DNA from 2 places in the Pseudoalteromonas sp. MEBiC 03607 genome. Region 1 is predicted to be linked to the other one. Evidence: riboswitches for the same ligand, from Rfam matches in the RefSeq annotation. Region 1 holds a riboswitch; the other holds the start of a gene.
What was found. Region 1 has a riboswitch for lysine ahead of lysC (lysine-sensitive aspartokinase 3). Riboswitches for the same ligand answer to the same signal wherever they lie in the genome.
Positions count from the first base shown of each region.

Region 1 (5,813 bases):
TTTAAATAATAGTTCTAACACCCCCCAATGCTCTGTAAGGGTATTTAATAACTTTTTAGCTGGGATCATAAGGCTCCAGTAAATTCAGACTTTGGTGTTAGCGATTAGTAGTAAATTATGTAATTGAGAATAGTTTTATGCTGTCGATGCTGCTAGAATCCGCGCCGAAACACTCGTCTTACAATTTTTACATTATTATAAAGGTTGTTCAAATACCATGGTAACCCCACTTATCCTAACCCTGATAGCGGTGGCATTTTTGCTTATCGTTATAGAGGATATTATCCATGTTAACAAGGCCAAAACGACGCTTTTTTTTGGTACTTTATGCTGGATTATCTTATTTATCTCTCCGATTCATGGGCAAAGCCCAGAAACCATACAACATCAACTGGATCACAATATATTAGAAATCGCGACTTTGTGGCTATTTTTAATGGCTGCGATGACCTTTGTAGCGTATTTAAACTCTAAAGGCTTTATCCAGAATATTGTGCATAAAATTATGCCAAATCAAATCAGTGAACGAAAGCTGATGTTTTTGATTGGTGGTTTTGCGTTTTTATTTTCATCAATATCAGACAACATAACGGCAACTTTAATCTCGCTTGCGGTAGTGATGTCACTGAAGTTAGATCCTAAAAAATTAATAAAATACGCAACCTTAATTGTATTCAGTGTTAACTCGGGTGGGGTGTCGCTGATCACCGGTGATGTTACAACACTGATGATTTTCTTAGACGAAAAAGTCACCATTGCTAACTTGTTATTATTAATTGTACCTGCACTTGCAAGTGTTGCATTGTTAGCGGCAATGTTATCGGTGGGTATGTCGGGTAATGTGGTATTTGAAAAGCAAACGGCTCGTCGTATTGAAAAAACCGATATTACCATTGCGGTTATCTTCTTCTCGACGATTATTGCTACGTTAACGCTGAGCGTACTTTATAGTGTGCCACCGCTATTAACCTTTTTATTTGGTTTATCACTGATGTTTTTGGTTGCGCAATTTTTAATGCGCAAAAAAGATGTGAACAAAAAAATCATCGATTATATTCGTGAAATTGAGTACGACACCTTATTGTTCTTCGTGGGTGTATTATTGCTGGTTGGCGCATTAAAAGAAGTTGGCATGCTTGCTAAATTTACTCATCTTTATGAATTGATGGCGCCTGAATATGCCAATTACTTAATGGGGCTATTATCGGCGGCGGTAGATAACGTACCTTTAACTGCAGCACTCTTAAAAGCTGATATTGTGATGAGTCCACAGCAATGGCTATCGTTTACTTACGCAACTGGGGTAGGTGGCTCAATGCTTATTATCGGTTCTGCGGCGGGTATTATCGCTATGAGTAAAGTAAAAGCGCTTACATTTATGAGTTACCTAAGAATGTCGGTGTATTTATTGATTTCATACACCGTAGGTTATTACGGTTCGCACTTAGCGGGCAGTTTAATTTCATAAAACAACTTGACAGCTAGACGTCTAAACGTTAACTTTCGAAGCCTGCTTTTAACAGCAGGCTTTGTTATTTTAACCAGGTGTTAACTTAACATTCAGAAGAGGTGCGATACTTAGGTAGTTAATGTGAGGTGACGAACGCCGATGATCATTAATGAGGGAAGTACTCGCCGAGAAAATTAGCCGGACGTCACGGTTATTTTTCGGTTTATGGGGCTGAATCCTCAAAACTGTCACCAAACTAGGTGGAGAGCTTCTGGCATGGACTACTCTTTATTTTCAAAGCACCCCCTTGCCGAGTTCTTCTTGATTTACTGTGGATAGTTTTCCACAAAAGGAGACGACATGAATACCCAATTAGCCGCCAATACAAAATCAGATTACGTTGTTGCAAAATTTGGCGGTACCAGTGTAGCTAACTTTGATGCTATGAGCCGCTGCGCAGAAATCGTTTGTGCTGATAACCAAGTACGTATTGTTGCTGTGAGTGCCAGTGCTGGCGTGACCAATCATTTAGTTGCATTGTGTAAACGTGATTTGAGCGCGGTTGAGCGTGATGAGCACATTACCGGCGTAGTCGCCATTCAAGAAGCAATTTTGGCAGAGCTGTCGCTCGATGCTGATTTAGCACATGGCTTTAATGAAACGCTTAAGGCTTTTCAAACTTTGGCATCAGAAGGGGTTAAGTCAGTAGCTGAGCAAGATGAGCTACTGAGCTTTGGTGAGCGTTTATCATCGTATTTGTTCACTCAAGTTTTACGTGGTCAAGGTCTTGATGCGGTGCGTTTTGATGTGCGTAAGGTGCTAAAAACAGATAGCCAATTTGCTAAAGCAACACCTAATGTTGCAGCAACCGCTGCGGCTGCTAAAGAGCATTTAGTGCCGCTACTTGATGAGCAAGTTGTTGTAACTCAAGGCTTTATTGGTAGCAATGAACATAATCAAACAACGACTTTAGGGCGTGGTGGTTCAGATTACAGTGCTGCATTACTCGCTGAAGCAATTAACGCAAAAAGCGTGCATATTTGGACCGATGTTGTGGGTATTTTCAGTACGGACCCGCGTTTATGCGCCAAAGCAAGCCCAATTGCTCGCTTAAGCTTTGATGAAGCGGCAGAAATGGCCACGTTTGGAGCAAAAGTGCTGCATCCTGCAACTATCTTACCAGCGAGCCGTAGCCATATTAGTGTGTTTGTTGGTTCAAGCCGTGAGCCGCAATTAGGCGGTACATGGATTGAAAAAGAAAAGTCTCAGCAACCGGGTATTCGTGCAGTAACGCAGCGTAAAAACCAAATTCTGTTAACGGTTAAAAGCCCAGAAATGCTACTAGCGAGTGGTTTCTTAGCCCGTGTATTCACCATTTTAAGTGAGTTTAATATTTCGGTTGATTTGGTTACTACCTCAGAGATCAGTGTTGCAATTACTTTAGATAACGCGCCAAATGCATCACGCCCTGAGCTTGATCAAGCTTGTTTAGATAAGCTTTCTGAGTTTTGTCATGTATCGGTTGAGAACAACTTGACGCTGGTGGCTTTAATTGGTTCTGAAATTCAATTACGTCAGCAAGAAATGAACTTAATGCAGGTATTGAGTGATTTTAATATTCGTTTAATTTGCCACGGTGCAAGTAAACATAACCTGTGCTTCTTAGTTGAGCAAAGCGAGTCAGATGAAGTCGTGCAGGCTATTCATAGCCGACTATTAGAAAGCCAAGTCGCGGCGTAACTCGTTAAAGTTAATAAAAGAGCACTGCCAGTCAGTGCTTTTTTTTGCCACAACACTTATATCAAAGCCTTCAATAGAGTTACTACTTACGCTTAAATTATGTTTGCTCAATTCTTCAAATACATTAGGAGCAAGTAGTTTCGCAATAGGCTGAGCACTTGCTTTGGCAAGCGCTTCTTTTAATGTCCAGATTCTAAAAAAGCACTGTGCCTGTTCATCGGGAGTGTCAAAACGGCTAATTAAGTCAACTTCATCTTGATGATAAAAATGCTTAGCGAGTTTGATAAAAGGGCGAGGCTTGCTGCTTTGTTCAATATCAAAACCAAATAGCTGCTGTTCTGGGTTAAGAGCTGCACCGATTAAACCATTTGAATGAGATAAACAGGCCCACACAGGTTCTCTAACCGGGGTATGTAGCTTTAGCTTGCTGTCTTTGTCATCAAACTGGCTCGATATTTCATTGAGGGCTAAATCATCATGAGGGTAAGCGTGTTGATACAAATATTTTAACGTTAGGCGAGTCGCTAAGTACTCTTGCTTGGCAGCAGGGACTTTGCGTTTTTCAAGCACACTTAACTCAAACTCACTGAGTAATTTATCAACGGGTAAACTTGCAACATCAATACGTGTTGCATCCATCAGCATAATTTTTTTGGCCGTTGATTGGCTTTGCTGCTCGATGATAAGAGTATTCGAAAAGTAGTGACAGCTCATGGTTTAACGCTTACACGAAGGCTCGTATTTAGTTTTGTTTATTTTTACAGCAGATGCACATTTATAGGCACGAACAAACGCAAATAGTTTACGCAGTTGGCTGTAATTATGGTTTAATGAGGAAAAATAATAACAGATTTGTAGATGTATGGCACAAGTTCGTGACGGCTTTCAAAGCCGATTAGGTTTCGTTTTAGCCGCTTCTGGCGCGGCGGTAGGTTTAGGTAATATTTGGGGCTTTCCAACACAAGCGGCAAACCATGGCGGCGGTGCATTTTTACTTGTTTATTTTATTGTTATTTTTTTATTAGCGCTTCCAGCTCTTTATACTGAGCTATATTTAGGCCATCAAGCACAAGCTAATCCGGTAAAAGCATTATCAAATGCATGGCAAGAGACTGCGCCTAAAGTAGGCGCTGCAGCAGGCTATGTTGGCTTGTTTGGTGCGATTGTAATGCTAAGCTTTTATTCGATTGTCGCAGGCTGGATGCTCGCTTATGCGCTTGAGCCAATCGCAAACTTCTTTGGTTTTACTGAGTTAAGTAACTTTTTGCACAGCGACTCCATGGCACGCAACTTTGTGTTTACACCGCTGATGCTTATTCTTACTGCGAGTATTATTTTAAAAGGCGTTAAATCAGGTATCGAAACTTGGTCACGCCGCTTAATGCCATTATTGCTAGTGTTATTAGTGGCGTTAATTGCTTATATCGCTACACTTGATGGTGCGATGGATGGTTTTGCAGCCTACTTAGTACCAGATTTTAGTCAAATTCTTGATGCAAACTTAATTATTGCGGCAATGGGGCAAGCGTTCTTTTCATTGTCGTTAGGTGTAGGATGTATGATGGTTTATGGCTCTTATTTAAAACCAGATGCCAACCTACCTAAATTAACAGGAACCGTGGCACTGCTTGATACCGGTGTGGCCTTTTTAGCGGGTTTATTGATTATTCCGGCTATTTTTGTTGCTCAGCATAACGGTGTAGAGGTATTTAGCGGTGGTAAATTGGTTGGTGAAGGGCAGTTAATATTTGCGATTTTACCTGAGCTGTTTAGCACTATGGGCCAAGTGGGTTTACTCGTTGGCTTATTATTCTTTGTATTAATGTCGATTGCCTCAGTGACATCAACCATCTCATCGACCGAAATTCCAGTGGCATTTTTAGTTGAGAATCACAGTATTGAGCGCAAAAAAGCGACCTTATTTGTAACGCTAGTCGTCTTTATCGCTTCATCACTTATCATCTTAAACTTTGACTGGTTATTTGGCTTAGTGATTATGGTGCTTACACAGTACCAATTACCTTTAATGGGACTGTTCTATTTCATTACTGTTGGCTGGTTATGGCAGCGTGGTAATAAATTGCATCAAGTATCTAGCGGCCCTCATTATTGGTTTGCCCAGTACATTCGCTTTGTTTGTCCGCTATTAATGACGGCGGTATTTGTGAACGTGGCGTTGTTGAAATAGAAACTTGAGTTACAAGTCTCTAGTTTCAAGGGAAAAGTAAAAGGCGTAGGGTTTAAACCTCACGCCTTTTTTAATTTAAGGTGCGCTTGCTTTAAGTAACTTCGTTAGTTAATGGTAATCCTTGGCTTATTTCATTGGCGCTTTGCAATGTAGTGCAGGCTATTTCGCTAAGTGCTTCTTGGGTGAAGAAGCCTTGGTGGCCTGTGACTAACACATTCGGAAAGCTAATAAGGCGTGAAAAAATATCGTCTTGCATGATTTCTTCACGGTGATCTTTAAAGAATAACTCTGACTCTTGCTCATACACATCAAGCCCTAAGTGTCCGAGCTTTTTAGACTTAAGCGCTTGAATACAGGCTTGAGTATCAAGAAGTGCACCACGAGAGGTGTTAATCAGCATGACTCCGTCTTTCATCTTCTTAAATGCGCTAGCAT
Region 1 covers NZ_SRRY01000001.1:2,128,878-2,134,690, forward strand. Annotated here, with positions in the region: gene E5N72_RS09790 (hypothetical protein) at 1-69, opposite strand, end outside; gene nhaD (sodium:proton antiporter NhaD) at 218-1,468, shown strand; lysine riboswitch at 1,557-1,729, shown strand; gene lysC (lysine-sensitive aspartokinase 3) at 1,811-3,190, shown strand; gene E5N72_RS09805 (4'-phosphopantetheinyl transferase superfamily protein) at 3,167-3,904, opposite strand; gene E5N72_RS09810 (sodium-dependent transporter) at 4,053-5,378, shown strand; gene E5N72_RS09815 (2-hydroxyacid dehydrogenase) at 5,470-5,813, opposite strand, start outside.

Region 2 (5,813 bases), 1.4 Mb from region 1:
AACCAATACCTCTTTATGATTGAGGTAACTTAAAATGCTATTGGCGTCTTCAAGGGCTGCACTTAAATCGATTTTTTCTTGGCTACCAAGTTCAACGGTAAATGCTTCGACTTGAACTGCAAATTCACGGCCTTGTTTGGCAAGCTCTTCAGATAACGACCACCACGGGCAGAAACTCGCTTCATCCATTGCGCCATCAAAATCACTTGGGATCAATAACACATGTTCGATGTTGAAATAGCTCGCGCTGGCTTTGGCGTATTGGGGGCAGTATAAATGCTTACTTGAGATAGGCCCGGTGTGAAGGTCTAAAACAATATCAGCCTGATGGGCAAGCTTTTGCAAGTTAAGTGCAATGCGCTTACCCGTTGTTAAGCTGTAATCTGGGCCCGTTAATTGGCTGTCGATGTCAGCAACGAGTGCCTGTTTAAACGCAGCTTTAAGGGTCGCATCATCACTGTCTTTATGCTGTTCAGCAATCTGTGACGGTAACGCTTTATTAAAGCGGTACATGCGGTTCCAGTTGGTGCCAGTAATTGGATCGAAGCGACCTAAAGTAAACTCACCTGACTTTTGATTACAACCAATTGGGTTGGCATAAGGCACTAGGGTAATATCGCCACGCAGCTTGAGTGATTTTAGCTGCTCAAGCAATTGATAAATTACAGCGTTACCTTGTACTTCAGCACCGTGCATATTAGCTTGTATATACACGTTTGGCCCTGTGTCATCGCCTTTTAAACGATACACAGGAATTGTCAGTGGTAGGCCGTTGGCAATTTCGCCAACCACAATATTCTCTTGGCTGATTAACTCTTTACTCATGGTGATTACCTTAAATAATAGCTGGCATCTTCAGCGCTACGAATGCACTCAATATTGCCTTGTTCAAGGATGTATTCAGCCGCTAATTCGTGGCATAAAAAGTACGGCATACTTTCGGTAAAGCCATACGCGCCACATTGGCTGAATACCAACCAGTCTTGCTCACTTAAATCACTAGCTAGTTGGTGCTCACCTAAGCAATCAAGTGCAGTGCAAAGCGGGCCATATAAAGTCATTGCTGCAGGCTCAGCCGTTGACTCACGCAGTAACGCCGCAGGAAAATCTTGGCTTGTCACAGCAGGGCGAAGTAAATGGTTAATACCGCCTGATAAAATCACCTGCTGTTGATTGTAATTTTCTTTGCGTTCAACAACCGGTGTGGCGTAATGGCCGCATTCGCCCACCGCATAGCGGCCAAGTTCCATCCAAAGCTCTTTGACACCGGCATCTGCTTTAATACTCGCCAGAGTCTCGATAAGTGCAGACCAATCGAGTCGGTTAGCATCTTGAGTATAAGGAATGCCTAAGCCACCCCCTAAATCGAGAATATTAAGGTTAATATTTAATGCACTTGCTAGTTGTTGTAATGGCGCAATCATCGCACGCCATAGCTCGGCGAGTTTGTCAGTGCTCAGCATATTGCCCCATTGGAAAATATGCAGGCCATCAAAGTTAAGAGCAGTGTAATCACTTACTGTGAGCGCTTGCCACTCATCACAGCCCAAACCAAAAGGAGTAAGGCTATCGCCGCCAAGTGGGTTCTTTTCGCTGTCTGGCCAACGAAGTTGTACACGCAACAGAACTTGCAGCTGACAATTTGCTTTTGTTGCTTGCTCATTTAACCAGCGAACTTGGTTTATGCTCTCGGCCACGAAGGTACGTACGCCGCGAGCAATAAAATGTGAAATTTGTGCAGGGCTCTTTGCAGGCCCTGTGTTGAGCACGCGCTCGCTATCGATGCCTTGGGCAAGTACTTGCTCAAGTTCACCTTTACTCGCAACATCAAAATTAAACCCTGCGCTGTCTAAACATTGAATAATGCGAGACAGCGGGTTGGCCTTAACGGCATACCAAAGTTTCACATCGGTTTGCGCAGTTAATTGATTTAAATGTGCAGTTAATTTATCTAAATCATAGATAAAAAATGGCGTATCAAGATGTGTTGAAACTTGTTCAACCGCTTGCTTGATGGGCGTGCTCAAAAAGCTCATTAACGTAAAACCTCTTCTAACAATAATGATGCATCGCTTTGTTCGTCACGGTATTTCACGATCAATGCACAAGACATGCTTAAACCTTGCTCGCGAGCCCATGCATTTGAAGCAGGGCGAGAACCTGGGATTACAATCGCGTTTTCTGGAATTGCTTCACCTTTGTTTAGCTGGCGCTCATTAACACAATCGTAGACAGGAATAGTTGCAGATAAGCGCACACCCGGCGCAAGTACAGCACCTTTTTTCACAACCACACCTTCAACAATAACGCAGCCTGCACCGATGAAAGCGTCATCTTCAATAACCACAGGGCTGGCACCAATTGGCTCAAGCACGCCACCTAACTGTACTGCTGCACTTAGGTGAACATTTTTACCTACTTGTGCGCATGAACCCACTAATGCGTGACTGTCGACCATCGTACCTTCGTCGATGAATGCGCCAATATTTACATACGCTGGTGGCATGATTATCGTGCCTTTAGCAACGTGTGCGCCACGACGAACACTGCTACCACCTGGTACCATACGCACGCCGGCATTTGCAGCAAAGCCCTGTGGTGCTAGGTTGTGCTTATCCACAAAACCACCCGGGAACTCGGTGTTAGTACCATTTTTGAAGGCTTCTAAAATGCCTTGTTTAACTTCAACGTTGGCATGCCAGTTGCCATTTTCGTCTTGTGTTGCTGCGCGCACTGCGCCCGATTCTAAGTTGTTTAATAATTCTAACCAGCTCATGATAAAACCTGTTTTTAGTTCCAAGATAAAATTGTGTTGTTTGCGTGGGTGATGCTGTCTGTTTGCTCTAGCTCTAAATGCGTAAGCGGCGGACGTAAATGCGGGGTATTTATTTTACCTTGCAGGTGCATCAGTACTTTTACGGGGATTGGATTTGCGACAGCAAATAAGCTTTGAATCGCTTGCGACCAATCGGTGAATAGATTTGGATATTGACCACTTAAACTGCGTTTAACAAACTCATGGGTTTGACTCGGCCAAGCATTTGCGGCAACCGAAACTAAGCCTTTTGCACCCGCTTGAGCAAAATACGGCATAAGTGCATCATCACCACTGAAGATAGCCAGTGTTGGTGACGCCGTTCTAAAGCCTTCAAATTTGCTAATGTCACCACTGGCTTCTTTCAAAGCCCAAAGGTTTTTGTGCTCAGCAAGGTTTTTGATCACCTGCGGTGAGATCTCAACTGCGCTACGTCCTGGTACGTTATACAACATACAAGGGTGATGGCTTGCGTTAAGTAGGCTTTCAAACCAATGTGTTTGGCCAACAACCCCAGGCTTTGCGTACAGAGGTGAACCTAACAGGTAGCCATGAATAGGTAGTTGGTTGCAGTATTCAACCCAAGCAATTTGCTGCTTAAGGTTCATGCCGCCCACAGCAACCATGAGTGGTACAGTCGGTGCTAATTGGCAAACATGCTCAACAATGGCTTGTTGCTCTTTGAGTGAAAGCGCCAGTCCTTCACCGGTACTGCCAAGCAATAAAATGCCGTTATTTGCATCTTGCTGCTCAGCGACCAGTTGTCCAAGGGCCGTATAATCGACCTCGCCAGATTCAGAAAATGGCGTGACAAGCGCTGTCCATAGTGGATAGTCGTTTAAATCAAAATTGTTGATCATCTCTCACGAACTTATAAGGTATTCGAAGAGTTTATGCGGGAGCAATTGAATGGAGCCGCATGTCGTCGTTCGAACAAGGTATAATTCGAAGAGCGAATGGGCTTAAAATAATAAAGACGCAACGGCCTTATTATACTAAGACCAGAAGCTCTCCACCAAACTAATCAATAGCGTTTTGCTATTGTTGGTGACAGTCGCTGGGATTCAGCCCAGTCGCCCGAAATAAGCACCTCACAAACGGTGTTACTTCTCGGCGTTAATTCCCCTCACGTATGATCAACAGAGTCTGTGCTCCTCCTATACGCTACCTGAATAACGCACCTCTTCCAGCCCTTTATGCTCGCTTTATAGCTTAAAGCCAACATAGTTAAATAGGGTATCAGCGGCGATTAAAGCATTTTAGCCATCTAGGTGTCAAGGCGGAGTATTCGTTTTTTTAGTGACCGATTTTGCAACATGGTTACGTATAAGCGTGTTTTTAGTACACTAGTATTACCCAGACGAATTGGAAGAAGAATGGAAAAGTTTAACGATATCTATCAGCGAGCTGTCACCCGTAAGGGCAGTGAAGAAATGCTGCTTGCACTGCTTTCTGACCCGCTTGATAGCGCTGACATTGCCAAAATGCATGACGACTTATGGTTGGAAGAGTTAACGCGTAAAGTGTTCCAAAGTGGTTTTTACTGGTCTGTTATCAATAGTAAGTGGTCAGGATTTCGAGAGGTATTTTGGGACTTCAGTGTTGAGAAACTATTAATGATGCCACCTGATATGCTCGAGCAAAAAGCCAGTGATGAACGTATTATTCGTAACTTTAAAAAAGTACAAACGATCCCTGAAAATGCCTACATGATCCATGAAGTAGCTGAAAAACATGGCAGTTTCAGCCAATTTGTAGCTGATTGGCCAGTAAATAATATTATCGGTTTGTGGGCTTACTTAAAAAAGCATGGTGCGCGACTAGGTGGGAACACAGGGCCTTATGCATTGCGTGCCATGGGTAAGGATACTTTTTTACTGTCTCGAGACGTAGAAAATTATTTACGTGCTCATGAATTAATTGACGGTGGCTTACAAACTAAAAAGTCATTACAAGCTGCACAAGACTTTTTCAACGAGCTACAACAACAAAGTGGCTTTAGCCTGCAAGCGCTAAGTCAATTAGTTGCCTATGGGGTAGGCGATAACCGCGTTGGCATAGCTGCGCGATAGGATTTTTTATGAAACTGCAAACTAGGTATACCGATATCAGCGAACTATTGGCTATTGAAGATATGCCTACTCGCGCCGCTGATCCCGCATTATTGTTATTCAATGATAAATTAGCTCAGTCGCTTGGTATTAATCATGATCCAGAATACCTAGCAGGACAGTTAAGTGGCTCAATAACTGATGACAGCGTAAAGCCTATTGCTTTAGGTTACTCAGGGCATCAATTTGGTCATTTCTCACCACGTCTGGGGGATGGCAGAGCGCATTTGCTTGGAGCAGTTAAAGACGTTGAAGGAGTACTGTGGGACATACAGCTTAAAGGGGCGGGTGCTACAGTGTTTTCACGTGGTGGTGATGGACGTTGTGCGATTGGGCCGGCGGTTCGTGAGTTTATAATGAGCGAAGCGATGGCTGCATTAGGTGTCGCGACAACTCGCTGCTTAGCTGTTGTTACTACCGGCGAAACGGTGTATCGACAACCACCTCGGCCAGGCGCTGTCGTAACTCGCGTAGCAAAAAGTCATATTCGCGTTGGTTCATTTCAGTATTTAGCAACCCAGGGCGATATTGAAGGCTTAGAAAAGTTAGTTGATTACGCACTCAGTTGTCATTTCCCAGAGATAGATACGCGTGCAGAGCAACGTTATGTAGACTTTTTAACCGCAGTCATAGATAAGCAAATTGAGCTTATCATCAGTTGGATGCGAGTGGGATTCATCCATGGTGTAATGAATACAGACAATACATTAGTGAGTGGTGAAACCATTGATTACGGCCCATGCGCTATGATGAACCAGTTTGACTTTGATACTGTGTTTAGTTCCATAGACCATCAAGGGCGCTATGCATTCGGTAACCAACCAAACATTGCGAATTGGAATTGCGCGCGATTAGCTGAGAGCTTGCTGCCATTATTTAAAAATGAA
Region 2 covers NZ_SRRY01000001.1:761,763-767,575, forward strand. Annotated here, with positions in the region: gene E5N72_RS03470 (succinylglutamate desuccinylase/aspartoacylase family protein) at 1-825, opposite strand, end outside; gene E5N72_RS03475 (PLP-dependent decarboxylase) at 831-2,036, opposite strand; gene E5N72_RS03480 (2,3,4,5-tetrahydropyridine-2,6-dicarboxylate N-succinyltransferase) at 2,036-2,776, opposite strand; gene dapA (4-hydroxy-tetrahydrodipicolinate synthase) at 2,791-3,675, opposite strand; lysine riboswitch at 3,813-4,009, opposite strand; gene E5N72_RS03490 (DNA-3-methyladenine glycosylase I) at 4,192-4,887, shown strand; gene E5N72_RS03495 (protein adenylyltransferase SelO family protein) at 4,896-5,813, shown strand, end outside.
Region 2: another riboswitch for lysine. It lies ahead of dapA (4-hydroxy-tetrahydrodipicolinate synthase); the one in region 1 lies ahead of lysC (lysine-sensitive aspartokinase 3).